4 regions of the [Micrococcus luteus] ATCC 49442 genome follow, and region 1 is predicted to be linked to each of the others. Evidence: riboswitches for the same ligand, from Rfam matches in the RefSeq annotation. Region 1 holds a riboswitch; each other region holds the start of a gene.
The links. Region 1 has a riboswitch for S-adenosylmethionine ahead of GUV69_RS01060 (aminotransferase class V-fold PLP-dependent enzyme). Riboswitches for the same ligand answer to the same signal wherever they lie in the genome.
Positions count from the first base shown of each region.

Region 2: linked by a shared signal. The riboswitch ahead of GUV69_RS11805 (methionine ABC transporter ATP-binding protein) and the one ahead of GUV69_RS01060 (aminotransferase class V-fold PLP-dependent enzyme) in region 1 are both predicted to bind S-adenosylmethionine.
Region 3: linked by a shared signal. The riboswitch ahead of GUV69_RS16315 (DUF1737 domain-containing protein) and the one ahead of GUV69_RS01060 (aminotransferase class V-fold PLP-dependent enzyme) in region 1 are both predicted to bind S-adenosylmethionine.
Region 4: linked by a shared signal. The riboswitch ahead of metX (homoserine O-acetyltransferase MetX) and the one ahead of GUV69_RS01060 (aminotransferase class V-fold PLP-dependent enzyme) in region 1 are both predicted to bind S-adenosylmethionine.

Region 1 is NZ_JAAAXP010000001.1:227,993-234,973, forward strand. It holds gene GUV69_RS01050 (metal-dependent transcriptional regulator) at 1-312, opposite strand, end outside; gene GUV69_RS01055 (class I SAM-dependent methyltransferase) at 344-1,102, opposite strand; gene GUV69_RS01060 (aminotransferase class V-fold PLP-dependent enzyme) at 1,217-2,638, opposite strand; SAM riboswitch class IV at 2,674-2,787, opposite strand; gene hisN (histidinol-phosphatase) at 2,947-3,759, opposite strand; gene rsgA (ribosome small subunit-dependent GTPase A) at 3,814-4,929, opposite strand; gene aroA (3-phosphoshikimate 1-carboxyvinyltransferase) at 4,913-6,310, opposite strand; gene GUV69_RS01080 (DoxX family protein) at 6,317-6,850, opposite strand.
Region 2 is NZ_JAAAXP010000001.1:2,609,154-2,616,134, reverse strand. It holds gene GUV69_RS11830 (ABC transporter permease) at 1-248, opposite strand, end outside; gene GUV69_RS11825 (aliphatic sulfonate ABC transporter substrate-binding protein) at 248-1,297, opposite strand; gene GUV69_RS11820 (ABC transporter ATP-binding protein) at 1,437-2,252, opposite strand; gene GUV69_RS11815 (CoA-binding protein) at 2,573-2,998, shown strand; gene GUV69_RS11810 (isopenicillin N synthase family dioxygenase) at 3,024-4,052, opposite strand; SAM riboswitch class I at 4,177-4,269, shown strand; gene GUV69_RS11805 (methionine ABC transporter ATP-binding protein) at 4,404-5,204, shown strand; gene GUV69_RS11800 (methionine ABC transporter permease) at 5,197-5,862, shown strand; gene GUV69_RS11795 (LLM class flavin-dependent oxidoreductase) at 5,909-6,981, shown strand, end outside.
Region 3 is NZ_JAAAXP010000001.1:3,581,135-3,588,115, reverse strand. It holds gene GUV69_RS16325 (acetyl-CoA C-acyltransferase) at 1-723, shown strand, start outside; gene opgC (OpgC domain-containing protein) at 763-3,234, opposite strand; SAM riboswitch class IV at 3,502-3,615, shown strand; gene GUV69_RS16315 (DUF1737 domain-containing protein) at 3,629-3,904, shown strand; gene GUV69_RS16310 (rhodanese-like domain-containing protein) at 3,901-4,311, shown strand; gene GUV69_RS16305 (O-succinylhomoserine sulfhydrylase) at 4,312-5,520, shown strand; gene GUV69_RS23645 (DUF1905 domain-containing protein) at 5,483-5,677, opposite strand; gene GUV69_RS16295 (LysR family transcriptional regulator ArgP) at 5,708-6,604, opposite strand; gene GUV69_RS16290 (LysE/ArgO family amino acid transporter) at 6,674-6,981, shown strand, end outside.
Region 4 is NZ_JAAAXP010000001.1:1,759,603-1,766,583, forward strand. It holds gene GUV69_RS07960 (hypothetical protein) at 1-149, shown strand, start outside; gene metX (homoserine O-acetyltransferase MetX) at 215-1,330, opposite strand; SAM riboswitch class IV at 1,344-1,458, opposite strand; gene GUV69_RS07970 (bifunctional o-acetylhomoserine/o-acetylserine sulfhydrylase) at 1,526-2,863, opposite strand; gene GUV69_RS07975 (VOC family protein) at 3,068-3,706, shown strand; gene GUV69_RS07980 (CPBP family intramembrane glutamic endopeptidase) at 3,864-4,643, opposite strand; gene GUV69_RS07985 (histidine phosphatase family protein) at 4,787-5,467, shown strand; gene GUV69_RS07990 (DeoR/GlpR family DNA-binding transcription regulator) at 5,474-6,262, opposite strand; gene hutI (imidazolonepropionase) at 6,356-6,981, opposite strand, start outside.

The sequences.
Region 1 (6,981 bases):
GGCTTCATCATGGACTTCATCCCAGCTGTAGCCGAGTTCCTGGACGAGGTAGGTCTCAATGAGGCGGTGGCGGCGGACCATGGACAACGCCAGCCTGATGCCTGAAGCCGTGAGAGTGATGGCGCTGTAGGGTTTGTGGTCCACCAGGCCCTGGTCTTTGAGCTTGCGGACCATTTCCGAGACCGAGGAGTTTGCCACGCCGAGGCGCTGGGCCAGCTGCGAGGACGTGATGGGTTTGTCCTGCCACTCCGTGAAGCCGTAGATGACCTTGACGTAGTCCTCGATGGAGGAAGAGGGTGCGCTGGTCTTCACGGTTCCAAGCCTACCCGTTGGCCTGCAGCACTCACGCTTTGCGTGTCCGCCACGTCAGGGTCAGGTACGGCAAGGCGATAAGGTCCTGGGCGTTATGCCCCAGGTGCTCGTGCAGGTACCAGTCGAGGTTGGCCAGCACCTTGTTCCGGGTGGCCTCGCCTGCCCGCAGATAGTAGCTGCGTGACTTGGTCAGCTCAACGATGTCCGCCGTGCTGAGGCTGTCCTCCCAACGGGTCATGTGGCTTTCGAGGCCGTCGAACTCCAGGCCCACCACCGGCCGGAAGTCCGGCTTGTAGACGTCTCCTGCATGCATGATGCGCGACAACCTGTGCACCCACGGCACTGACGTATCCAGCTGGTTCCAGATCAGTCCCAAGGTTCCGCCCGGCCTGAGGATACGTGCAAGTTCCGTGCTGGCCGGCAGCGGATCGCACCAGTGCCAGGCCTGGGCCACGCTGACGACGTCGAACGCTGAGTCAGGCAGGCCGGTCACCTCTGCGGTTCCCGGAGTTGCCGCGATCTCCGGATAATGCGCGCGGAGCTGTTCGAGCATATCGGCGGAGGGATCCACGGCTGCAACGCTCAGGCCCCGCTCCAGCAGGAGGGCGGCGAACTTACCGGTTCCCGCTCCCACATCAACGGCATCACGCGCGCCTGCCGGGACCAGCCAGTCCGCCGAATCGGCAGGGTAGCCGGGACGGACGCGCTGGTAGTGTTCGCCGCCGTCCTGGAAGCTCTGTCCGAGCTCCAGGCGGCGTCCGTGGTCAAGCCTGGGGCCACCCCGTGCCACGTGCGGCCTCCTTCAACTGATTACCATGGGTTTCCTTCGAATTTACCGCATGGCGGGGCAGCATCAGTCAGGGGCCGGAGCACTCACCCCGGGAACAACTCAGTCGGCAAACGCTCAGTCGTCCAGGCAAGGGGCCGCGCCGGCGGTGCCGGGCGTGTTGGGAGCCCAGTGGGGGTATACACGGGTGTCGTTGGCCGGAACCCAGCGGCCCGAATCCACCACATAGTCCCAGCCCAGGCCCGTGCGGCGGAGCTGTTCCAGGCCGGCGAGGAGCCGCTGGGCATCCTCCAGCCGGGAGCCCACACCGAAGCTGGCGCGCAGCGAACCGGATGGCAGGCCGAGGCGCTTCAGCAGCGGGTGCGCGCAGAAGCGGCCGTCCCGCAGGCCCACGCCGTGCTCGGCCGACAGATACGCGGCAACCAGTCCGGCGTCGTAACCGGCCACCGAGAAGTTCACCACGCCGATGGTGCCGGTGCCGGGGTCGGTGTCCGAGAAGATCTGGTGGACCGTCACACCGTCGATCTTTTGCAGCCCGTCCACCAGGTAGGACCGGATGCCCGCCTCATGGGCGTGCCAGCGGTCCTGGTCCAGCGACGCGATGACCTGCGTGGCGCGGGCCAGCGTGGCCGCACCCAGGACGTTGGGGGAGCCGCCCTCGTGGCGGGCCGGGCCGGTGGCCCAGCTGACGCCGTCGAGCCTTGCCTCACGGACGGCGCCGCCGCCTGCCAGGTGCGGGGTGCCGGCGTCGAGCCAGTCGGTGCGGCCCACCAGGACGCCCGCACCGAACGGCGCGTAGAGCTTGTGGCCGGAGAAGGCCAGGTAATCGACGTCGTCTGCGGTGATGTTGATGCGCCGGTGCGGTGCGAGCTGCGCCGCATCCACCACGATGCGCGCACCGTACTCATGCGCCAGGGCGGCGAGGGTGCGGACGGGCAGGATTTCGCCGGTGACGTTGGAGGCTCCCGTGACAGCGAGCAGGCTGACCTGGCCCTGCTGCAGTTCGGTACGGAGCGCCTCGACGGTTCCCGCGATGGTGGGTGCCGCTACAACGCTGCGGTGCGGTACTCCCTGCCATGGCAGGAGGTTGGCGTGGTGCTCGATATCGAGGTAGAGGACGTCGCCGGCGGGGCGTCCCTCCGTGTGCGGCAGACACCCGGCGAGCAGGTTCAGCGAATCTGTGGTGTTCCGGGTGAAGATGACAGAATCGTCGGCGCGGCCGCCCACAAAATCCCGGACGATGTTGCGGGCGTTTTCATACACCGACGTGCTGATCTGCGATGCGTAGCCGGCCCCGCGGTGAACGCTGGCGTAGAACGGCAGGATCTCGTTGAGGTAGGCCGAGACCACCGAAAGGGCGGGGGCAGATGCACCGTAGTCCAGGTTGGCGTAGCGGACGTGGCCGCCCTGGATCAGCGGGGCCTGGATTTCGGCGCCGGTGACGGCGGAAAGGGGGCGTCCCGCAATGGCGGCCAGCTCGCTGGAAATGGCTGCGCTTGTGGTGTTCTGGATGGCGGGGGAGACGGTGGCAGTTGTCACGGAGACCTCACTTGAAAAGGACTCCCGATACCGGGAATCCGCGCTTGCCGGGTCCGTTCCGGACCGGCCTGGTCGTCACCCGGGGCACCCCGCCGCGAATGGAGGGTTGCCGGCCAGCAAACCGGGGTTTAGCGCTGGCACTCGTGACCTGTTAAAGAGCGTAGGACATCGCCGCCGCCGTCGAAAAGCCCAGCCCAATGTTAAGTACTTTGTTACGCGCATTCCGGAATTGGCGGATTAGCCGAAGATGCAAACGGCGGGCACCCCCAAAAGGAGGTACCCGCCGTCGATAATTCGGAATTACTTACCTACAACAGATCGTCCAGGCCGGGGTTAAGCCGTTTGAGGACCTCGGAGTGCAGGATCGAGTTAGTGGCAAGCGCGTTGCCGCCGAACGGACCGTCCTGCCCCTCCAGCGAGGTGAAGCGGCCGCCGGCCTCCACCACAATGGGCACCAGGGCAGCCATGTCGTACAGGTTCAGCTCCGGCTCGCAGGCGATGTCCACGGAGCCCTCCGCCACCATGCAGTAGGACCAGAAATCGCCGTAAGCCCGGGTGCGCCAGACGTCCTCGGTCAGGCCGAGGAATTCGTCCAGGTTGCCGCGTTCCTTCCAGCCGCCCAGGCTCGAGTAGGACAGCGAGGCGTCGGCAAGGTTGGACACGTTCGAGACGCGGAGACGGGTCGCAGCGGCGAGGGACCTGCCCATATACGCGCCCGCACCCTTTGCCGCCCACCAGCGCTTGCCCAGCGCCGGTGCACTGACCACGCCTACAACCGGTTCGCCCTCGTCCACGAGGGCGATCAGGGTAGCCCACACGGGGACGCCCCGGACAAAGTTCTTGGTGCCGTCGATCGGATCAATGATCCACCGGCGTGATCCGTGTCCGGAGCTGCCGAATTCCTCACCGAGCACGGCATCCCGGGGACGGGAACGGGACAGTTGGCCGCGAATGGCCTCCTCGGCCGACTTGTCCGCATCAGTGACCGGCGTCAGGTCCGGCTTGGTTTCGATGTGCAGGTCCAGCGCCTTGAAGCGGCTCATGGTCTGGTCATCCACGGAATCAGCCAGCACATGGGCCAGGCGGAGGTCATCGTTGTAGCTCGAAGCGGATTGGATCATGGTTCCAAACTACCGTCTAACGGCGGCGTGGTTGGGGAGGTCAGCTTCCTGGCGCTAGCTGATGCTACCCAGTTCCTTGGTTTCCTGGCCTTCCAGCCGCGGGTCCGAGCCCAGCAGCCGCCGCAGGGACATAAGACGGGCCGGTCCGGTGGGACCGGCCTTCCCCTCGGCCACCCACGAGTCCAGCCCGCAGTTGACGGCGGCGGCGTTGTGTTTGCAGCCCCGCTCGCAGGCATCCGTGCCCGGTTCCAGGTCCGGGAAGGACCGCAGGATCCGGTCCGGGTCCACGTGCGCCAAGCCGAACGAACGGATGCCTGGGGTGTCGATGATCCAGCTGCCCGCAGGCGCGCCCGTCAGTTTCAGGGCAAGGGCCGACGACGATGTGTGGCGGCCGCGGCCGGTCACCGCGTTCACGCCGCCGGTCGCCCGTTCGGCGCCGGTGAGTGCGTTGACCATGGTGGACTTGCCCACGCCGGAATGGCCCAGCATGACCGACACCTTGCCCTCGAGGTACGCGCGGAGCTGCGAAACTGCATCACTGTTCAGGCGGGCCGAGAGGCCGTCATCGGAGCGGGCATCAATGCCCGAGGCCGCGGAGTCCGACGTGCGGCTGATGATTACCGGGAAGTCCAGGTGCTCATAGTTGGACAACAGTTCCGCGGGATCCTTGACATCCGCTTTGGTGACGAGCAGCAGCGGCTCGATGCCGGCGTCGTAGGCTGCCACCAGGGCGCGGTCGATAAACCCGGTGCGCGGCTCCGGGTTCGCTGCGGCCACCACCACAACCAGCTGATCGGCGTTGGCCACCACCGCACGCTCGATCGGATCCGTGTCATCGGCGCTGCGCCGCAGCAACGTGCGGCGGTCCTGGATCCGGACCAGCCGGGCCAGGGTGTCGGGCTCGCCGGAGACGTCCCCCACCAGGGACACGAAGTCGCCGGCCACCACGGGGGACCGGCGCAGTTCACGGGCCCGCGCTGCGATGATGATCCGCTCATCGCCCGAGTCCTCGCCCACGACGGCGGTGTAGCGGCCCCGGTCCACGGTAATGATGCGGCCCGTGACGGCGTCGTCGTGGCTGGGGCGGTCTTTGGTGCGGGGCCTTGAACCCTTTTTGCTGGGCCGGATCCGGACGTCGGATTCGTCCCAGGAATCAGTGCTGCGGGCCACCGCTGGAACCTTCCGCTCCGTCACCGGACGCGTTGCCCTGCGCCAGCATGTCGGCCCACATCTGCGGGAACTCCGGCATGGTTTTGGCGGTGGTGGCGATGTCCTGCACTTCGATGCCCGGCACGGCCAGGCCCAGGATGGCTCCGGCTGTGGCCATCCGGTGGTCCGCGTACGTGTGTACGACGCCGGCACGCAGCGTGGCCGGGCGGATCACCAGTCCATCGCTGGTTTCCTCGGCGTCGCCGCCGAGCCGGTTGATTTCGGTGACCAAGGCTGCCAGACGGTCCGTCTCGTGGCCGCGCAGATGGGCGATGCCGGTCAGCCGGGATGGTCCGCTGGCCAAGGCACAAAGGGCCGCCAGCGTGGGCGCGAGCTCGCTGGTCTCGTGAAAATCAGCGCCCTTGATCTCAGGGCCGCCTGTCACAGTCAGGACGCCGTCAGTCAGGCTGACGGTCGCGCCCATGTCCGCCAGGATGCTGCGCCAGAGATCCCCGACCTGGGTAGTTCCTGTGGGCCAGTTCGGGATCCTCACAGTACCCCGTGTGGCCAAAGCCGCGGCCAGGAACGGACCCGCGTTGGAGAGGTCCTGTTCTATCCGCTGGTCAAAGGCACGGATGGGTCCGGGGGACACCACCCAGTGGTTCGGGACGGAATCGTCCACCGACACACCCACGCCGCGCAGGACCGCCACCGTCATGTTGATGTGGTCCAGGCTGGGCACCGTATCACCCGCGTGCTCCAGGTGCAGCCCTTCGGTGAACCGCGCACCCACCAGCAGGAGGGCAGAAACGAACTGGGATGACGCGCTGGCGTCAATCACCAGGTGGCCGCCCCGGACTTCCCCGGTGCCCTCAACGGTGAACGGCAGTGCGGAGGGGGTGCCGCCGTCGCCCGCTGTCACGTGCACGCCGAGCCCCTGAAGCGCCTCAATGATGGGGCCCATGGGACGCTTGCGCGCGTGCGGGTCGCCGTCGAAAACGCCCGCACCCTTCCGCAGCGCCGCAAGCGGCGGCACGAAACGCATCACTGTTCCAGCCAGGCCGCAGTCAATGTGCGTCCGTGACGACGGCGCCGCCTGGCTCAGGGGCGTCACCTCAAGGTCCGGCCCGAACGCCCCGTCACCCGGCACCTCGGTAATGGTGGCGCCCAAGTTGCGGAGCGCGTCAATCATCAGGGCGGAGTCGCGGGAATGCAGCGGCGCCCGCAGCCGCGAAGGTCCGTCGGCCAGCGCGGCCAGCACCAGGAACCTGTTGGTCAGCGACTTCGAACCAGGCACCGTGACAGTGGCGTTGATCGGACGGCCAGCAAACGGGGCAGGCCAGTTCGGAACTGTTTCAGTGGAAGGTTGCGGATCAGCTGCGGGCAGGGTGGAACCGGTCATGCGTCCTTACGCCCCCGTTGCGTGCACGGCGCGGCGGACGGCCTTGTCGGCCTCGTGAATCTTCTTGCCGGTGGTCTTCCGGGCCACCGCAGCAGTTTTCCGCGCGTCGGCAGCGATGTGCTCGGCGCGCCAGGCGAGGCCCGGCTTACCGGCGGTGTCCACGGACGCAAGCAGGGCGCCGCCGCTCAGCGAAACGTTCTTGAGGAGCTGGTTGCGGCGCGCGTCGCGGCCTTCCTTGGTGCTGATGTCCGCGCTGCGCCATTCCACAAAGGTGTTCAGCAGCGAAATGACAGTCAGCAGCGTGGCGGAGAGGCGGCTGAACTTGCCCAGGCCGAACAGAAGGCCGGCACCCACCTGCGTGCCGCCGATCACCCGCGCCAGCATCTTCTCGTCCGCCTGGAACGGTAGCGATGCAGCGGCCTTCTGCAGCAGCGGTGAGAGCTGCGTGGCGGTGTCGTCTGCGTTCTTGAGCTTATCCAATCCTGCGATGACGAAACTGGAAGCCAGCATGGGCCGGGCGAGGGTGCGGACAAAGGACATGAATTTCCTCCTGGGTGGACGAACCGCGTCGGGTGCGGCGGAGTCCGTTCTAGTCTTGCACTTTTGGGGAATATTTGCCTGCCGCTCAGGGTTATCGATTTCAGGTCCCCGGGACGGCCGTAGCCGTAGCT
Region 2 (6,981 bases), 2.4 Mb from region 1:
TGGACCACACTGAACATGCCGGTGGACGATGCCATCTGCCAGGAGACCAGCAGGATCGCCGGAATGATCAGGCCAAGGGGCAGGCGCGCCCAGTTCCGTGAACGGACCCCGGCGGGAGACCATCCCTTTGCCGGAGCGGTTGCCGAAGCATCCGCCCGGGCGGCGCCTGCCGATGTTGCGGGAGCGGCTGCAGCGCGCTCATCCGCAACACTGTTGCCGGTGAGGAGGGTGTGTTCCGGATTGCTCATCAGGAACCCTTAATGGCTGACGGATCAGCCTTCTTCACCAGCGAGTCGTCGAGAAGGGAGGCCACGGCGTCGTCGATCTGCTGCTGAGTCTTGACGTCGCCGGTTTCCACAAACGTGGGGCCGATCTTCTCCAGTACTTTGCGCTGCGCCTCACCGGGCGCGGCGTCTACGTCCAGGTTGCTGCGTTCCAGAACCACGGTCTTCGCCACGGCCAGATCCAGTCCGGCTACGTCGGCCAGGATCTGTGCCGTCTCGTCCGGGTTGGCAGCGGCCCAGGCGCGGGCTTTTTCGTAGGCGTTCACCACGGCCTGCGCCAGTTCGGGCTTGTCCTTGAGGAAGGACTCGGTGGCGTTGAGGAAGCCGTAGGTGTTGAAGTCCAGGTTCCGGTAGAAGAGCGTCGCGCCCTTCTGCTCGGCACCGGCCATGATCGGGTCCAGGCCGGACCACGCCTGCACGGAGCCGTTCTCCAGGGCCGTGCGGCCATCAGCATGCTGCAGGTTCTGCACGGTCACGTCGCCGGGCTTCAGTCCGGCTTCCTCGAGGGCCTGCAGGAGGAAGAAATAGGGGTCGGTGCCCTTGGTGGCGGCCACGGACTTGCCCTTGAGGTCAGCGACGGACGTGATGCCCGAGCCGGCGGGGGCCACCAGGGCCGCCCATTCCGGCTGGGAGTAGATGCTGATGGTGCGGATGGGCGAACCGTTGGAGCGGGCCAGGAGGGCCGCGGAGCCTGCTGTTGATCCGACGTCGATGGCGCCCGAGCGGAGGGCTTCGTTGGCCTTGTTTGAGCCGGCGGACTGGATCCAGTTGACGGTGACGCCCTGGTCCTTGAGTGAGGCTTCAAGCCAGCCCTGGTCCTTGATGACCAGGCTGAGCGGGTTATAGGTGGCGAAGTCAATGTTCAGCGTCCCGCCCGCCGTGCTGCCCGCAGCCCCGGCCTGGCCGGAAGAGCCCTCACCAGCAACGCAGCCGGTCAGCGCCAGGGCCGAGGCGGCGGCCACGGCGGCTGCCCCAAGGAGGGAACGGCGGGTGAAGGGACGTGCGTGCTGCATGGTTTTCCTTTGCGCTGATGGTGCGGAGGGCGCAAGTTCCGGCCGCGGGTTAATGACCGACGGCGGGCTTTTGCGTTTGTGGGTGAGCGGAGTGGATCTGTGGCCCGGAGGGCCGGGGCTGTGCCGGAAGTTGCGGGCGTCAATGCCCGTCGACACCCAGGCTGGCCAGGAGGGAGACGCGCAGCGTGGCGAGTTCTGCCGAGGCCCGGTCGCGGGGACGGCTGCCTGGCACATCAACGGTCCGCACGATCGTGGCGCCCTGGCCGCCGTCGGCAGTTCCGAGAACGATAATCCGGTCCGCCAGCTGCAATGCCTCGTCAACGTCGTGGGTGACCAGGAGCACTGTGGTGGGTTCGGCCTTGTGCACGTCCAGGAGCAGGTCCTGCATCTTGATGCGGGTCAGGGCGTCCAGCGCACCGAACGGTTCGTCGAGCAGCAGGACCCCGGGGTTGCGTGCCAGTGCCCGGGCCAGGGACGCGCGCTGGGCCATTCCGCCGGAGACCTCGCGGGGGCGGTGCTTGGCGAAACTGTCCAGGCCCACAAGTTCCAGCAGGCGGGACACCTTGGCTTTGCCTTCTTTGGCGCTGCAGCCGGTGGGCAGGCCGATGGCCACATTGGCCTGCAGGGTGTGCCAGGGGAGCAGCCGCGGTTCCTGGAAAGCAAACGCACAGCGGGGATCGATGCCCTGGACGGCGCTGTCCTGGATGACCACGGAACCGGCGCTCGGGGAGTCCAGGCCCGCGGCCGCGCGCAGCAGGGTTGATTTGCCGCAGCCGGACGGTCCCAGGATGGCCAGGACTTCCCCTGCTTCGACGTCGAAGGTGACGTCGCGCAGGACAGTGCGGGCGGCGTCGCCCGTCCCGAAGGTGCGGCGCAGACCGCGGAAGGACACAGGAAGTGCTGAGGAAGAGCCGGTGGTCTTGCCGGCACGCTCGGAAGTCAGGACTGCAGTCATGGGATCACTCCATCGGTCCTGGCAGTAGCACCCTACGGAGTCGAGCCTTTTTGCGGAGTGGTCAGTTCCGCTTACCCAAGGCTTTTTCCTTGCTATCAGCCTGTGCCGTGGGGGCGCCCGCTGACCAGGGTTGCTGCGGCTTCATCGATCCAGGTCTCTCGGCCGCTCGGGATGGTCACTTACCACTACACCCCATGTGAATCAAACAATCCAAATCCGGACTTGTAGTGTGTAATGTTCGTTCACATGCCATCCCGCCCCCTCGTGCCGGTCAAAAATTCGGCATGAGGAACTTTTGCAAAGCGGCGTAGGCTTGGGGCATGGGCCACACCAACGATCCTGCAGTCATAGAGCGCCTTATGCGAACCAAGGGGCGGTGGGCCATCGTCGGCCTGACCACCAACGAGTGGCGCGCCGCCTACGACACGTCCCTTTTTATCCGCGACAGGCTCGGGATGGAGATCATTCCCGTGAACCTGCCGGGCGACCCGGTGCACGGCGAAACCGGGTACCGCACCCTCGCGGATATCCCCGCCGAAAAGCAGCCCGTCGACGTCGTGGACTGCTTCGTTAATTCTCAGAAGGTCGGCGCTGTGGTTGACCAGGCCATTGCGGCCGGCGCCAAAGCCATCTGGATGCAGCTGGGCGTCATCGACGAGGCAGCAGCTGAGCGTGCGAAGGCCGCAGGACTGGATGTTGTGATGAACGTCTGCCCGGCGCAGCAGGCGTGGAAATACAACCTCTGACGGGGCGGATCCGCCCGGCCGGTAATCAGCGCTGCATCAGTCCCGGGTAGTGGCGTTCGGTGACATCCGGGTGGGCGCGCATCCTGCCCTTGAGCATGTTCAGGCCGAATGAGGCGAGCATCGGGTTGGTCGGATCGTCGGAGAGGCCGCGGGCCTGGGCCTTCAGCTCAGGCGGCAGCGGCACGGGATCGATCACGGCATCCAGGCGCGGGGACCAGAAGAACGGCACTGAATAGCGGTCCACGCCGGGCGGCGGAGCCTTGACCCGGTGGATGGTGGCCATCAGGTAGCCTTCGGTGGCTACCTCCAGCATCTCGCCGAGATTCACCACCAGCGCCCCCGGAATGGGTTCCACGGTGGCCCACTCGGTGGTTCCGTGCGGCAGCACTTCCAGCCCGCCCACCTCGTCCTGGAGCAGGAGGGTGACAAAACCGTAGTCCGCGTGTGAGCCCACACCCTGGTCGCCGGCAGCTTCCACCACGCCGCCAACGTAGTGCACCAGCTTGCCCATCCAGGCCGGCTCGTCGCCAAAGGGTTCGTCGAAGTGGTCCTCGGGCAGGCCGAGGGCCACGGCGATGCCGCGCAGGAGTTCCATGGCGACCTCGGACATCAGCTCGGCCCAGGCCATGGCCGCTGGCTCAAGCTCCGGCATTGCCTCGTCCGGCCAGAGGTTATGGCCCTGCAGGAGCCAATAAGGTTGATCCGCCGGATAGTCCACGACCGGCTCGCGTTCCGGCGAAAAGTCGATCTGCTCGCGGGCATCGGCCCTGCCCTGCGTGACTTCCGTGCCCATCCGCGTGTAGCCGCGGAAATGCGGCGACAGCCGGTTATCGAGCTTCATCCGCTCCTCAAGGGGCAGGTCGAAGAAGCGCTTGATGAGGGCCAGGAGCTCTTCGGCCTGGCCGGGAGCGGCGCCGTACCCAGTGATCTGGAAGAAGCCCACGTTATGGGCTGCGTCCCGCAGCTGGTCGATGAATTCCGGGCTGAAGGAACCGTACGGCTGGCGTGCGGTGCTCATGTCCAGAACGGGGATCGTGGCCTGGTCGGGTGACATCTTCGCAGACTAGCACCGGCTGGCTCTCTGTGGGGATCCTCACGTTGAGTAAGGTGTCTTCGCCTTACGGCTTGTGACGTTTTGGTTTTTTCAAAGGTGCCGCCCTGTGCCAGATTCGTTGCTGTAACCATCTCGAGCGGCTGAGAGACCTGGCTCTGTGACGCCGCAGCAACCCCCCTCCTTTTGTGGGCGGTGCTACTGCCAGGACCGATGGAGAACCTCAATGTTCCCGGTCTTGGGCGGCGAAAGCTGAGCCCTGATTCCGGGCTGCGGGTTTCCTCGGGTTAGCCCGGAGGAATTTATGAACGTACAGACTGGCAGCCGCGCGGCGGCCCAAGGACGTGGTGGCCTGTGATTGAGATCCAGAACGTCAGCACCTCATTCGGCTCGCCAAACGGCCGGTTCACGGCCGTTGATGATGTCAGCCTGCACATCCGGCGGGGCACCATCCAAGGCATCATCGGGTTCTCCGGAGCGGGGAAATCCACCCTGCTTCGCAACATTAATCTGCTTGAGCGCCCCACATCGGGCCGCGTCCTGGTGGACGGCGTGGACCTGTTGACTCTGTCCGATGCAGAGCTTCGCACGAAGCGGCACGACATCGGCATGATCTTCCAGCATTTCAACCTGCTCAACAACCTCACTGCGCAGGAGAACGTGGAGCTCTCGCTGAAGTTCGCCGGCGTCGGGAAAGCCGAGCGCCGCCGTCGTGCTGCCGAAACCCTGGCGATCGTGGACCTCAGCGATAAAGCGGGAACCTACCCGGCGAAACTGTCAGGCGGCCAGAAGCAGCGCGTGGCCATTGCCCGCGCCCTTGCCACCGAACCCAAGGTGCTGCTTTGCGATGAGCCGACGTCGGCCGTTGACCCGCGTACAACGGCCTCGGTCCTGCAGTACCTGGCCGACGTCAATGCAGAATTCGGCATCACGATCGTGGTGGTCACCCACGAGATGAACGTCATTAAAGCCATTGCCGACAATGTGGCCGTGATGGAAGGAGGCAAGGTAGTGGAGCAGTTCGACCTCAGCGAGCTGCAGCGCCCCGGCTTCCACCCGGCGACCCAGAGCGGCCGTTACCTGATCTCCGACGAGATCCAGCTTGACCGCTCCGCCCACGCCAAAGCCGTTTCGGAAGGCCTGCTCAATGTTTGACCGCATCCTGGAAGTCCTGCCCGAAATCGGCGTTGCCATGGGGCAGACGCTCACCATGCTGCTGGTGGCCATCCCCCTGGCGGTGCTTCTCGGCACACCCCTGGGCGTCCTGCTCTACACCATCGGCCCTAACGGGCTGAAGCACCGGCCCAGGCTGCACCGCACCCTGGACGGGCTCGTGAACCTGATCCGGTCTTTTCCGTTCCTGATCCTGCTTATTGCGATCATCCCCGTCACCAGGTTCATTGTGGGCACCACCATCGGCACGGCGGCCGTCATTGTCCCGCTGACCATCAACGCGATTCCCTATTTCGCCCGCTTTGTGGAACAGAACCTCAGCCAGCTCGGCAGCGGCGTGGTGGAAGCGGCCCGGTCCATGGGGGCCAGCCGGTCCCAGATCGTCCGCGACGTCCTGATCGTCGAGGCGAAGCCCGGTCTGGTCAGTTCCATCACCATCATGACCGTCAGCTTCATCTCCTACTCGGCGATGGCCGGCCTGGTGGGCGGCGGCGGAATCGGCGACTTTGCCATCCGCTATGGCTACTACCGCTATGAAACTCCGCTGATGATTACCGCCATAGTGCTGATGATCCTCCTGGTCACCATCGTCCAGCTGGGCGGATCGTACATCGCACGGCGCCTGGATAAGCGGCTCTGACCCTGCGCAGCACCCGCACGCACCCACTCCTGCCGAAAGACCTGCCATGACTTCAACACCCAGTAGCCGCTTTGACGGACCCCGCCCCCGTCTGCTGATCAGCGCGTTTGTGATGAACACGTCCAGCCACATCATGGGCGGCCAGTGGCGGCGCCCCGAGGCGCAGCAACACCGCTTTAACGAGCTTCCGCTCTGGATCGACCTGGCCCGCCAGCTCGAAGACGCCAAGTTTGATGCGATCTTCTTCGCCGACGTCGTGGGCCTTTACGGCGATTACGACGGCGGGTGGGCGTCACTGCTGAAAAAGGGCCTGCAGGTGCCGTCCAACGATCCGCTGATCCTGCTGTCCGCGCTCGCCGTGGGAACGAAGGACATCGGACTGGCCGCGACGTCGTCGGTCATCCAGAGCCACCCCTTCCAGTTCGCGCGGCAGATGTCCACTCTCGACCACCTCAGCGGCGGGCGGGTGGCCTGGAACATCGTCACCAGCGTGCTGGAGAACGCGCACCGGAACTTCAATGCCACTGAGCTGACCAAGCATGATGAACGCTACGACTGGGCAGACGAATACGTCGAAGCCGCCTACAAACTGTGGGAGGGTTCGTGGGAGGACGACGCCCTTCTCCTGGATAAGGAAAACGGCGTCCACGCCGACCCCGCAAAGGTCAGCAAGATCTACCACCGCGGGCCGCGGTATTCCATCGACGGGCCGCACCTCTCAGCGCCGTCACGGCAGCGCACCCCTGTGCTGTTCCAGGCAGGCAGTTCGGGCCGGGGACAGCAGTTCTGCGCCGCCAATGCGGAGGCCACATTTACCCTGGCGCCGAACACGGACGTGGCCGCGAAATACACCGCGGCCGTGCGCGAACAGGCCGTGGCCGCCGGCCGCCGGCCGGACGATGTGAAGTTCCTCCAGGGCATGCACTTCGTGGTGGGCGGCACCGAAGCCGAGGCCAACCGCAAAGCCGACGAGCTGGAGGAAAGCCTGGACATCGAGGCCCTGCTGGCCCACGTGGGCGGCGGGTTCGGCGTCGACCTCGGCGGCCTGCCGCTGGACACCCCGCTAGGTGACCTGGAAACCGAGGGCAGCCAGGGTCACCTGACCGCCATCCGGGCCTC
Region 3 (6,981 bases), 3.4 Mb from region 1:
GAGCTGATGGGTTCCGCTACGGACGCCGTCAATGCACGCCTTGGCATCGGCCGCCAGGCCCAGGACGACGTCGCTGCCCGTTCCCATCAACGGGCCGAAGCCGCCCGGACGGCCGGGTACCTGGCCGAGGAGATCGCTCCGGTGGAGGTCCCGCAGCGCCGCGGCGCCGCCGTCGTGATTGATACAGACGAAGGGATCAGGCCGGGCACGACGCCCGAGACCCTCGCGGCGCTGAAACCCGCCTTCTCCACAGCGGACACCGCCACCATCACCGCCGGGTCCTCCTCGCCGCTGTCCGACGGCGCAGCCGCCGTGGTGGTGGCCAGCAAGGCAGCGGCGGAAGCGGCCGGGCTCAGCTGGATCGCTGAGATCGGCAGCCACGGCCAGACTGCCGGACCAGACGGCTCCCTGCACTCCCAACCTTCCCGGGCCATCGGGCGCGCCCTGAAACTCGAGGGCCTGACCGTGGCAGATCTGGACCTCATCGAGATCAATGAGGCCTTCGCCTCGGTGGTGGTGCAGTCTGCGAAGGACCTGGGGATCGACGCCGAAAGAATCAACGCCGACGGCGGGGCCATTGCCCTGGGACATCCGGTGGGTGCCTCTGGGGCCCGCCTCGTGCTGCACCAGGCCCTCGCCCTGAAACGCCGCGGCGGCGGCACCGGCGTGGTGGCCCTGTGCGGCGGCGGCGGCCAGGGCGAGGCCCTGATCCTTAAGGCCTGACGCCCGGTAAGCGGGCTTAAGGGGTCAGCGGACAGCGGCTCAGGTGGGGATGATGCCGAACAGGACCCGCTTCTTCACCATCACCCAGAGAAGCCCCAGGATGACCGCATAGGCGGCCGTATTGACCAGGATGTCGCCCTGCCGCAGTGCCGGGATGTTGGCGATCACGGCGATGAGCACAACGTGCATGATGAAGACGTACAGCGTGGCCTGCCCCAGCGGAATCAGGAACCAGCCCAGGGCCCGCTCCACCGGCTTCCAGTACGCGGTCAGGAACGCATAGGCCGCCACCACCAGGACCAGGACGTTGAGGAGCCGGCCGGGGTCCAGGTAGGTGCGGGCAAAAAAGGCGTCGTACATGGCCCGGTAGGCGGTGTCCGGAATGACGGCCAGGCGCAGGTCGAATCCGTTGGCCAGGTAGGGGTTGCACCAGGACAGGAAGGCGAAAACAAACGCCAGCACCGTGGACGCCACCACGACCCAATGGTGCGCCGACAGCCAGGCGACGATGCGGCGCCGGTGGTAGCCCGCCACCAGGCCGACCACAAACAGGACCTGCCAGACAAGGAGCGGGAAGGAGTCCTCGAACTGGGAGGGCAGCAGCCTGACCCGGGTGGCAGCACCCGCGGCGTAGATCCCCAGCGTGCCGCCCAGAACCCACAGGGCCTTGCCGCGGTTGAGCGCGGCGAGGATCAGGGGGCTGGCCAGCAGCAGCACCACGTAAAGGCCCATCACGTTGAACTGCCAGGGACCGAACTGCAGGAGGACGATGGCGGGCAGGACCTGGGCGGGCACCGGGAACTGCAGGAGAGTTTCCATTCCTGCGTACAGGTCATAGGTCCGGCCGGCGGCGTTGTGTCCCGCGCCGCCGGTGCCCTGGTCAACGTAGGTGGTCAGCGCGTCGGTCTGGAAGAAGGGCAGCAGCGAGAGCAGGAAGACACCGATGAGGACCGCGAGGGCGGTGACGTACAGCTTTCCGGCCCGGCGGGACGTCAGATCCACCACCTTGCCGAAATCGTCCCTCACCCTCGGCCCGTACACCATCCCCACCACCAGGCCGGAGAACAGCACAAACAGCTCTGCGCCGGAAACGAACCCCACCGCTTCCTGGGTCAGCAGCTGGAAGAGCGATGTCATGCCCAGGTGGTTGACCACCACAAAAACAATGGCCAGGCCCCGGAGGAGGTCCACCCTGAAATCCCGCTTGGACGGATCCCCGTAGCCCCAGCCGGAAATCACGCCTACGCGCCGTGGCAACTGCCACAAGGCAATCAGGAGGATCACCATGGCCGCCCCGACACTCCAGGCAGCAGGACCGGCCAGGGAATTGGCCTGCGTAGCCTGCTGCCCTCCGCTGACAGCAGTGACCGGGCCGGTGGTCAGGCCGGACGCGGCCAGACCGTCGCCGGCAGCCTGCGCGATGCCGGCGTTGCCGGTAATTCGCCAGTCGATGCTGACCACACCGGTATCACGGGTGCTGGTCCGTTCGTCCCAGACGACGGCGGCGATCCGGTCGAATTCGTCCGCTGTGGCGGCCGCGAGGGTCTGGTCCCACCAGGCCCCCTTGATGTCCGCTTCCGCAGCGCCGCCAGCAACAGGGCTGTAAAAGGCGGCCGTCTGCAGGAGCATCGGTTTGTCCCGGCCGGCGGCGTATGTGGCGTAGAAATTTTCGCTCCCTGCCTGCGTCACCATCGCGGTGAGCTCACCGCCGGCGGGGAGGGTATTGACCGCGGCCTTGCCGCCGGTGTCATCGTGATAGGCCGTCAGCCCCACCCACTCCACCGCGTCATCGCCGGGGTAGTAGGGCGCGTATGCTGCGTCTGCACCGTTCCAGCTTCCGTCCCCGTTGGTGTCCAGCAGGGCGTATCCCTCGGACCCGGCGGCGGGGGCGTCCCGGTGGCGTTCAAACGGGTAGTCCCGCCCAAGGTACGGCTGCCACACCATCACGGTGCCGGCGTCGTCCCCGGTTTTGAACTCCGCAGCAATGGTGCGGAACGCTTCCTTGTAGGCGGCCGGCTGCTGACCCCACTCCACCCAGCTTGAGTTCATGTCGGGGGCGAACCGGATCAGCAGCGTGCCCCGGAAAGCAGAGGCCAGCTCCTTAGCCTTGGCCGCGAAGGCCCTTGCGGCTGCGGCATCCACCTGGCCCAGCGCCATGGAGGGGCGCACGGTGAGCATGGCATGGGCCCCCTGCCCTGCAGCCTGGTCAAAGAAGTCCCGGACGTTCTGTTCCTCCCCGGACCGCACGGGCAGCGAGATTTCGTGGTCCAGCAGCGCGGGCGAAGCCCCCAGCCGCTCGGCAAATCCCGCCGCCGAGTCCTCGCCCCATTCAAGGACAGCTCCGAGCAGGGGTTTGCCCTCCTCCGGCTCAGGCCGGGCCGCGTGGGCCGGGCCCGCGGACAACAGGCTGACCAGGAGGAGCAGGGCTGCAACAAGGGCGGCCGGCAAAGTGCTCCGTACTCCGGGCACGGCCGACGGCGGCACGCCCCTGTTTGCGAAGAGTGTTGGCATAGCGGTGTGGACCCTCCCCCAGGACGGCTTTTGTGCTGGCGGCCGGTGCCGCCGCGAAAACTCTATCGGTCTTCGCAGGCGTGCCTGCTGATCGTCACCGCACCGCTGCCAGGTTCTGCGTGCACGCTCCTGTCACAAGGTTCACCGCCGTGTTCCCGATGCCTCGATTGTCCGGCCCCCTGGCCGGGGCTGGAGGCCCCGGATTGGTTACGGAACATGACGACGGCGGCGGTGCAGCCGGGTGCCCCGGATGTTACGTTTTTGGGGAGTAATGAGAACCGGCGCCAAGCCCTGACTGGCCGGTCGGCAACCCTCCCTTTCGCGGCGGGGTGCCTCAGGTGAATACTCGGCATATCGACATTCGAGCTGCAAGCGTGAGAGAAGGAGATCCGTCGTGTCTGACGCACCTGCCCCTGAAGAAAAACTGTCGTACCGGCTTGTGACCGGGCCGGATGACAGGTCCTTCTGTGAACGGATTTCCACGGCCCTGGCCGAAGGGTATGTCCTGCACGGCAGCCCGGCCGCAACGTCCAACGGCGGCCAGGTGATCGTCGCGCAGGCACTTATCCTCCCGTCGGCCATCGCCAGCGCGGATGCCGCCGTCGCCACCGCCGTGGATGACCTGTCCGCCAGCGAGGACCTCGAGTTCGACGGCGAGGGCCACGCATGAGCTACGCCGGAGACCTCACCCCGCACGAAGCGTGGGCCAAGCTGGAGCAGGGCGCCATTTTGGTGGACGTCCGCACCGAAGGCGAATGGGCGCACATCGGCATTCCGGACACAAAGGCCACGGACAACGATCCCCTGTTCATTCCATGGACGTTCGCCGGCGGCATCCCCAACGCCGACTTCATCACCGACCTCACGCAGCAGGCCCCCGAGGACAGCGCAACGGAACTGTTGTTCATCTGCCGCTCGGGCCAGCGCTCCGTCGCCGCCGCCATTGCAGCGACGCAGGCAGGGTTCACGTCCTACAACGTCCTGGAGGGTTTTGAAGGTGTGCCGGACCGTTACGGCGAGCGCACCGTCAACGGCTGGAAGAACAGCGGCCTGCCCACCAACCTGGGAAGCCGCTAGATGACCTTCAACGAAGAAGCCGCCGGCTGGAGCGCCGACACGCAGGCAGTCCGCGGCGGCCTGGACCGCACCAACTTCCAGGAAACCACCGAGCCGGTCTTCCTGAACTCCGGCTTTGTCTACGAGTCCGCGGCCGCGGCCGAGCGCGCCTTCACCGGCGAAGACGAACGGTTTGTCTACTCCCGGTACGGCAACCCGTCAGTGGCCACCTTCCAGGAGCGCCTCCGCCTGCTTGAAGGCACCGAAGCGTGCTTCGCGACGGCGTCGGGCATGTCAGCGGTATTCACCGCCCTGGGTGCCCTGCTGGCTGCCGGGGACCGCGTGGTTGCTGCGCGTTCCTTGTTCGGCTCCTGCTTTGTGATCCTGAACGAGATCCTGCCGCGCTGGGGTGTGGAGACCGTGTTTGTGGACGGGCCCGACCTGGACCAGTGGCGCGAAGCCCTGTCGGAACCCACTACTGCCGTGTTCTTCGAATCGCCGTCCAACCCCATGCAGGAGATTGTGGACATCGCCGCGGTCAGCGAGCTGGCGCACGCCGCCGGGGCCACCGTCGTCGTCGACAATGTCTTTGCCACTCCCCTGCTGCAGCGCTGCGGGCAGTTCGGCGCGGACGTGATTGTGTACTCCGGCACGAAGCACATCGACGGCCAGGGCAGGGTGCTGGGGGGCGCCATCCTTGGTACGGCAGAGTTCATCAATGGCCCGGTCAAGCAGCTCATGCGTCACACCGGCCCGGCCCTCTCCGCGTTCAATGCCTGGGTGCTCACCAAGGGCCTGGAAACCATGTCGCTCCGCGTGAACCACTCCTCCGCCTCCGCGCTGCGGCTGGCCGAGTGGCTCGAACAGCAGCCGGCCGTCAGCTGGGTCAAGTACCCGCTGCTGAAATCACATCCCCAGTACGAGCTCGCGGCCAGGCAGATGAAGGCCGGCGGCACAGTGCTCACCTTCGAACTTGCCGCGACGGGCGGCCGCACGGGCAAGGATGCCGCCTTCGCGCTGCTGGACGCCCTGCGGATCATCGACATCTCCAACAACCTGGGCGACGCCAAGTCGCTCATCACCCATCCGGCCACTACCACCCACCGCGCCATGGGCCCCGAAGGCCGTGCGGCCATCGGGCTCAGCGACGGTGTGGTGCGCCTGTCCGTGGGCCTGGAGGATGTGGAGGACCTCATCGGCGACCTCGAACAGGCGCTGAAGCAGGCCTAGGGGCGGGCCGCGCCGGGTGGCTCACCGTCGCGCCGGATTTCGAGCCGCTCGTGCTGTCCGGAAATACCGAGGTCTGCCACATGTGGCCGGCGATCTCAGCCGTGACTTTGATCGAGCCAAAGCCTTTCCGGAACGCCGCCGCTCCCGGCCCGCCTATGGCGGGCGAGTGGTACTGCTGACCGGAGGCTCAGGGTTGGCGGAGGTGCGTGGAGGCCGTCGCATGCACGGCGCCGGTCAGCTGGTTGAGCACCGGGGAGTCGATCTTCCAGCGTTGCCAGTAGAGCGCGACATCAACGGGTTTCCCGGGCGCAAGCTCCACGAGGTCCCCCTTTCCGACGTCGGCCATGCACTGCTGCTCCGGCAGCAGCCCCCAGCCCAGACCCAGCCGGATGGCCTGCGCGAACTCGCCCGACGACGGCACATAGTGCCGCGGCGCTGCCAGGTCCGCGCCCGTCAGGTTACGGAAGAAACCGGTCTGCAGATCGTCCTTGCGGTCGAAGTCCACCACCGGCGCCCGGCTGCCGGCTGCCAGCCCGGGGCCGCCCGGCCACCAGCGCCGCACATAGCCCGGGCTCGCCACCGCCCGGTAGCGCAGGGAGCCCAGCGGCTCGACGCTGCAACCCTGGACGGGCTCCGGCGTTGCGGTGACGGCAGCCATCACCGCTCCGGTGCGCAACAGCCGTGCGGAATGCTGTTCGTCTTCCCGGTGGAGTTCAAAGCAGGCGCCGAGGTCGGGGGGAAGGCTGGCCAGCGCCTGCAGGAACCAGGTGGATAAGGAGTCGGCGTTGACCACCAGCGGGATGGGCGAGCCGGGTGTGGCCACGGTGCCGTCGAGCTCCTGCCGGGCATCCCATTCCAGTTGCCGCACCTGCCGGGCAAACCGCAGCACGGCCTCGCCGGCGGTGGTGGGGCGGACCGGGCTGGTGCGCTGCAGGAGGATCTGGCCGGCTGCATCCTCCATCGCCTTCAGCCGCTGCGAGATGGCCGACGGCGTGACGTAGAGGCTGCGGGCGGCCGCTTCCAGGGTGCCTTCTTCCACCACCGCGGCGAACGTCCGAAGCTGCTCCAGCTGGAAGGACTTCATTAGCATTCCTTAATAGAAGTAAGAATATTTAGCTGGCCTAATTCTATGCCCCGCCCTAAATTGGAGGACATGGACTTCGCAGGACTGCTGGCACCGGCCGCGCTGGGCTTCGGCACAGGGCTCGCCCTTATTGTTGCCATCGGCAGCCAGAATGCCTTTGTGTTGCGGCAGGGTATCCGCGGCGAGCATGTGGCCGCCGTCGTCATCGTCTGTGGCGTTTCCGATGCGGTCCTCATCGCCGCGGGCATCGCCGGGGTAGGGGCGTTGCTGCAGGCCAACCCGGTCATCGTGGATGTGGTCCGGTTTGCCGGAGCCGCGTTCTTGGTGGCGTACGGCGTCATGGCCGCGCGCCGGGCAGTGCGTCCGGGCACCCTGAC
Region 4 (6,981 bases), 1.5 Mb from region 1:
CGCCCGCTGCCCCCGGAACTCCCCCGCCGCCGTCGGCCCCGCAGGGCTACCGCGCCCGGAAGCTCGCCGAACTGGACCAGCAGTACAGCAACGGTGAGCTGGCCATGGAGGAATACATGAAACGCCGCTCCGACATCATGAACGGCTGATCCGGGGCACGACGCTGATGCCGGCCAGGACGCCGACTCCTGCCGGAAGCTAGACCAGCCGGATCCTAGACCAGGAACGTGCTCCGCAGCTGACTGCCCAGCTGGCCGATTTCGGTCAGGAAGCCGTCATGGCCGATGGGGGCCTCGATGACGTGGACATCCACGTCACCCGGGAGCGCATCGGCCAGTTCGCGGGACTGCGACGGGAAGTACAACCGGTCGCTGTCCACGGCTGCGACGAAGAACCTGGCGGTAGCGCGGCTGAGCGCCTCGTCCAATGAGCCGCGCCCGCGGGTGACATCGTGGCTCATCAGGGCATCGGTCAGGGCGATGTAACTGTTGGCGTCGAACCGGCTGACCAGTTTCTTGCCCTGGTGGTCCAGGTAGCTTTCCACCTGGTAGCGGCCACGCTCCCCCAGCGCCGCGGCTCGAAGCGGCGATTCCGGGAGCTGCGCCGAGCGCCCGAACCGGCCGTCGAATTCCTCCGCGGAGCGGTAGGTGATGTGGGCGATCCGCCGGGCCAGGGCCAGTCCGTCCTCGGGCAGCGGACCGCCGTAGTAGTCGCCGTCGTTGAAATTGATATCCTGGCGGATGGCCAGTGTCTGGGCCTGGGCGAAGGCGATCTGTTCAGCCGTGCTCGCGGCCCCCACGGAAATAACAGCGCAGCGCTGCACCCGTTCCGGATAACTGACTGCCCACTCCAGGGCACGGGCTCCGCCCATGGAGCCTCCCAGCACGGCGAACCAGCTATGGATGCCCAGCTGGTCAGCCAGCCGCGCCTCAGCGGCCGTTGTATCGCGCAGCGTCACCAGCGGAAACCGGGAGCCCCAGGGTTTTCCGTCCGGCGCCTCCGACGACGGCCCGGTGGACCCGTAGCAGCCGCCCAGAATATTGATCGAGACCACAAAGAATCGGTAAGTATCCACTGGTGCACCCGGTCCGGCGAGCTGTTCCCACCAACCGGGCTCGTCACTGTCGCCGCGCGTCACGTGGGTGCTGCCGGTCAGGGCATGCTCAATCAGGACAGCGTTGGAGCCGTCAGCGTTCAGCGTTCCCCACGTTTCGTACGCCAGGGTGACCTCGGGAAGGTAACCGCCGGCCTCGAGCTGCAGGGCGCCAACGGTGGCATAGCGCACTACGCCGTTTCCGGGAGCCGCTGTTCGGGAGATGGTGATCGTCATGGAAAGGACCTCTTCTACGCGCTTGCCTGCCGTCAATTGACCGGCAGGCCAGGTCCTCACCCGGGGCACCCCGCCACGAAAGAGGGTTGCCGGCCAGCAAGCCGGGGCTGTCGCTGGCACTCATGACCTTCCATGAGTGTACGAAACAGCCCCGGCCTATGGCCAAGCGTGTGACTGGTTGTGACTTTCGGGTGATTACTCCCCGGGCCCGCCCCCGGTGGCATCCTTGGCCGCCCGGAAGCCTGCTTCGAGGTCGGCGATGATGTCGTCGATGTGTTCGATGCCCACCGACAGCCGGACCAGCCCGGGCGTCACACCCGCGATGGCCTGCTGCTCGGCCGAGAGCTGGCTGTGCGTGGTGGATGCCGGGTGGATGACCAGGGACCGGACGTCCCCGATGTTGGCCACGTGCGAGTGGAGCTCCAGGGCGTCCACAAAGCGCTTGCCCGCTTCCGCCCCGCCGGCCAGGATGAACCCCACCACCGCGCCGGTACCCTTGGGGCCGTACTTGCGGCCCCGTTCGTACCAGGGGCTGGACGGCAGGCCCGCGTAGGCGACCGATTCGACGTCGTCCCTTGCCTCCAGCCACTGCGCAACGTGGACGGCGTTGGCGACGTGCCGTTCCACGCGCAGGCTGAGCGTCTCCAGCCCTTGGGCAATCAGGAAGGCGTTGAACGGGGACACTGCCGAGCCGAGGTCCCGAAGCAGCTGGACGCGCGCCTTCAGGATGTAGGACAGGTTGGCGCCGAGCGCCCCGCCGGCGCCAAGATCCTTGGCATAGACGAGTCCGTTGTACGTGGGATCGGGGGTGTTGAAGCCCGGGAACCGTGCGGGGTCCTTGCCGAAGTCAAACTTGCCGGAGTCTACGATCACGCCGGCGATTGCGGAGCCGTGCCCGCCCAGGTACTTGGTGGCCGAATGGACCACGATGTCCGCGCCCCATTCGAGGGGGCGGATCAGATAGGGCGTGGAGAGCGTGTTGTCCACGATCAGCGGCACACCGGCGTCGTGGGCGGCCTGCGACACGCCTTCGATGTCCAGCACGTCCTGGCGCGGGTTGGACACCACTTCGGCGAAGAAGAGCTTGGTGTTGGGCTGCACGGCGTCGCGCCAGTGGTCAAGATTGTCCGGGTCCGCCACAAACGTTACAGAGATGCCGAACTTCTTCAGCGTGTGCGCCAGCAGGTTGTACGTGCCGCCGTAGAGGCTCGGACTGGCCACCACATGGTCACCTGCTTCGGCAATGTTCAGGATGGCAAACGTTTCGGCGGCCTGCCCGGAACTCAGCAGCAACGCGGCGAGACCACCCTCCAGGCTGGCGATGCGCTGCTCCACCGCGTCCTGCGTGGGGTTGCCGATGCGGGTATAGATCGGCGCAAGTTCGGCAAGGGCAAACCGGTTGGCGGCGCTTTCTGCGCTGGGGAAGACGAACGACGTCGTCTGGTAGATCGGGAGGGCACGGGCACCTGTGGCACTGTCCGGCTCCTGGCCAGCGTGGATCTGGCGGGTTTCGAAAGACCATCCGTTCGACATTCAATGCTCCTTGACGTGGTGTGGCACTGCTCGGTTGCGTTCAGCATAGGAAGACTTCCCGACAGGGAACATGATTGTGACGAAGGTGGTCAAAAGGCTGTCTCCGGTGTCCCGGTGCCGGATTTTCCTCAACGGCCGCAACACAAAATCCCAGTAAGGCTACCCTTAGCTGAGAGGCTCATCACAAAGTGCCAAGATGATGGCATGCGCATGGATCACGTCTCTTACGCCTGTGAACAAGATGGCCTCGTTGCCACCACCGAACGTATTTCGTCCGCCCTCGGCGTTGAAGCCGTGAAGGGTGGAGTGCACCCCCGTTTCGGAACCCGGAACATGATCATTCCCCTCGCCGGACACAAATACCTGGAAGTTGTGGAGGTCCTGAACCACCCGGCCTCGGACAAGGCTCCCTTCGGGCAGGCAGTCCGGGCACGGTCCGAAGCCGGCGGCGGCTGGATGGGCTGGTGCGTCGAAGTGGACGATCTCGCCCCCTTCGAGGAACGCCTGGGCCGTGCGGCGGTCAACGGCAACCGCAAGTTCCCGGACGGCCGCGAGCTGATCTGGAAGCAGATCGGCATCCTTGGCCTGATCGCGGACCCGCAGGTTCCGTACATGCTCAAGTGGGAGGGCGACCCCGCCCTCCACCCGTCGAATGCTTACGAAAGCAACGTCAAGATGAGCTGCCTGACCATCGCCGGCTCTGCCGAGCGCGTTACTGAGTGGCTCGGGGAACCCGTGGAGAAGCCGCTGGAGGACGTCGCTGTTGAGTGGGTCGCTCCCAAGGGCACCCCCGGCATCCTGTCCGTAACCTTCGAAACCGCCACCGGGGCCGTCACCATCTGACGGTTCCACCCTGACCGAATCCCTACCCTCCCGGGCAGCGCCGCCCGGACAATAACTTCGGCCGCCTTCAGCGGGTGTCAACGACGCCACCCGCTGACGGCGGCCGAATCGCTTTAAGCCCGGAGCCGCTTCTCATCAGCCCAGTGCGGCCCTTGGGTCAGCCCAGGCCCACTGCCCTGCCGAACAGGCTGAAGCCAACAAACGCCACGATGTCCAGCAGTGCGTGCGCGATCACCAGCGGCATCACCCGCTTGGTCCGTGTGTACAGCCAGGCGAACACCACCCCCATCACCACGTTGCCGATGAACGGCCCGAAGCCCTGGTACAGGTGATAGGTGCCCCGGAGCAGGGAGCTCGTGACAATGGCCAGGGGCACGCTCCAGCCGAACTTGCCGAAGCGGTCCAGGAGGTAGCCCACCACAATGACCTCCTCCACCACGGCATGCCGCAGGGCGGAGAGAATCAGGACCGGAATGGTCCACCAGTGGGCATCCAGTGCGCTGGGAATGATGGCGGTGGTGATCCCGAGTGCCCGGCCGGCGGCGTAAAGGCCGAGGGAGGGAATCCCGATCAGTGCTGCGAGGCCCAGGCCCTGCAGCAGGTCCCGGCCCGGCCTGGTGAAGTTGAACCCGAGTTTCTGGAAGGCCGAACCGCCGTGTTTGTCCGCACCAGTTCCGGGCTGCCGCTGGTCCGTGAGGAAATAGATGACCAGCAGCACGGGCACCAGGGCAAAGACAATGTCCAGCAACTGGTAAGTGAGGTCGAAATACTCGCGGGAGCTCCGCGACTGGTTCAGCGTTGAGGTTCCCTCCGCCAGTGGCGCCCGCGACATCTTGTCGAGCAGTTGAACAACGGAGTACACGGCGGACTGCCCAAGGGACAGTCCCAGGACAATCCAGACTTCGATCCGCAGCCGACGGCGGGAGGGAACCAACATGGTTCCATCTTGCCTGTTGCGGCTGGTTCTTTGCTGATTACTGAATGCCCGGCCCGCCGGGCACACCAAGGTGAGAGAGCGTTCGCCAAAAACCCACATCAAGTGAGAGAGCGTCCGGAGTTGGACACTTATGCTTGGGGCTTATGAGCGCGCCAGGGAAAATCATCATGATCCGGCACGGCCAGTCAACGGCCAACGTCGATACCTCCATCTACAACAGGGTCCCGGACTACCGGATACCGCTGACGCCGCTCGGGCTTGAGCAGGCCACCGCTGCTGGCGAGCAGATCCGGCGGGAGCTGGACGGCCGGCAGGTCTGCGTCTATGTGTCCCCGTATCTGCGGGCCTACCAGACGCTGGAGGCCCTCAACCTTGGCAGCCTCACCGAGCGCGTCATCGAAGAGCCGCGCCTCCGTGAGCAGGACTGGGCCAACTTCCAGATCAGCGGGGAGATCGAGGACCAGAAGGAACTTCGCAACGCGTACGGCCATTTCTTCTACCGGTTTCGGGAGGGCGAGTCCGGCTCAGACGTCTACGACCGGATTTCATCGTTTATGGAAACGCTCTACCGGCATTGGTCCAAACCGGACTACGCTCCGAACACGCTGCTGGTGACCCACGGCCTGACCATGCGGCTGTTCTGCATGCGCTGGTTCCACTGGTCGGTGGAGTACTTCGAATCGCTCAACAACCCGAACAACGCCGAGGTCCGGACCCTGGTGCGCACCGAACTGGACAAGTATGAACTGGATATTCCGTTCACCCAATGGGTGGCGCGGCGGGTGGACGAAACCGTCCTGGACGCGCCGCCGGTGATGTACTGACACCGTCTAGTGCGGCGCCACAATCACTTCGGTGCCTTTCGCCTCGAACGCGGCCTTGTCCTCGGCAGAGATGCCGGAGTCGGTAATAAGCCGGGTGAAGGCGTAGCCGTCCATCGTCGCAAAGGCCCGGACACCCACCTTGGAGGAGTCTGCCAGCACGTAGGAGACCCTTGCCCGGCTGGCCAGCAGGGCATTCACCGAGGCTTCGCCCTCGCCGGTGTTGGTGGGTCCCACCTCGGGGTCGATGCCGTTGACACCGATGAAGGCGATGTCCAGGACCACCTTCTGCATGATGATGTCCGTGTATGGCCCCACCAGTTCGTAGGAGCGGGGGTTGAGGATGCCGCCGGTCACCATGACTTTGATGTTGGGCCGGACGGCCAGCTGGGAAGCAATGTTGATGGCGTTGGTGACGACCGTCAGCGTGGGCTGGTTCGCGGGTGCGTTGAGGTCTTCGCGGGTGGCCAGGATCTGCGCGAGTGCGGTACTGGTTGTGCCGCCGCAGAGTCCGATTACAGCGCCCGGCCGGATCAGCGCCGAAGCGGCCTGGGCTATCTGCTCCTTCGCTTCCGCGTGGTCGTCACGGTTGTAGCGCCCCGGCAGGTCATACGCGAGGGCTCCGATGGTGGCACCGCCCCTGGTCCTGGTCAACAGCCGCCGGTTGGCGAGGCTGTCAAGGTCCCGGCGCGCCGTGGCCGGTGAGACGCCAAGCTGCGAGACGATCTCGTCCACCTCCACCTGCCCGGTCTTGGCGAGGATATCCAGGATGGCCGTCAGGCGGTCAGTGCGGGTCATGGGGGCCTTCCAGCATCAAACAATCACCGAAATGTGACGTTTTTGATCATAACAGAGATAAACAATCATCAAACGTCACTTTGATGGTGCCCGCTACCGTGCCCGGACCCCTGCCCGCCACACGGCGTACGTGAGCGGCATGCCCGGACGGTAGGCGAGGTGCGTGGCGGAGGGAGCATTCAGCATCTGCACGTCTGCCCGGTGCCCGACGGCGAGCGAGCCCACCGCCCGTTCGCCGTCGGCGTCGTTCCCTGCCTCCCGGTGCAGCGCGAGCGCCCCGCCGTAGGTGGCGGCACGCACGGCTTCGTGGACACTGAGCCGCATCTGCAGGACGGCGGTGGTCACGCAGAATGCCATGGAGCTTGTGCAGGACGTGCCCGGGTTGGCATTGGAGGCCAGCGCCAGCTGCACCCCGGCATCCAGCAGTTCCCGTCCCGGGGCAAGCGGCTGCCGCGTCGACAGGTCGCATGCGGGCAGGCAGGTGGCGACGGTGCCGCGCGCGCCCGTCCCGGTCGCCGGACTCCAGCCCGACCAGCTGTCCGCGAGCGCCGAGACGTCACCGGCGGACAGGTAGTTCGCATGGTCCACACTCGCCGCGCCCAGCTCCACGGCCAGCCGGACGCCGGGGCCGGCGCCGAGCTGGTTGCCGTGGACCCGGATCCCCAGCCCGGCAGCACGGCAGGTCTCAAGAACCCGGCGGGACTGTTCAGCGGTAAATG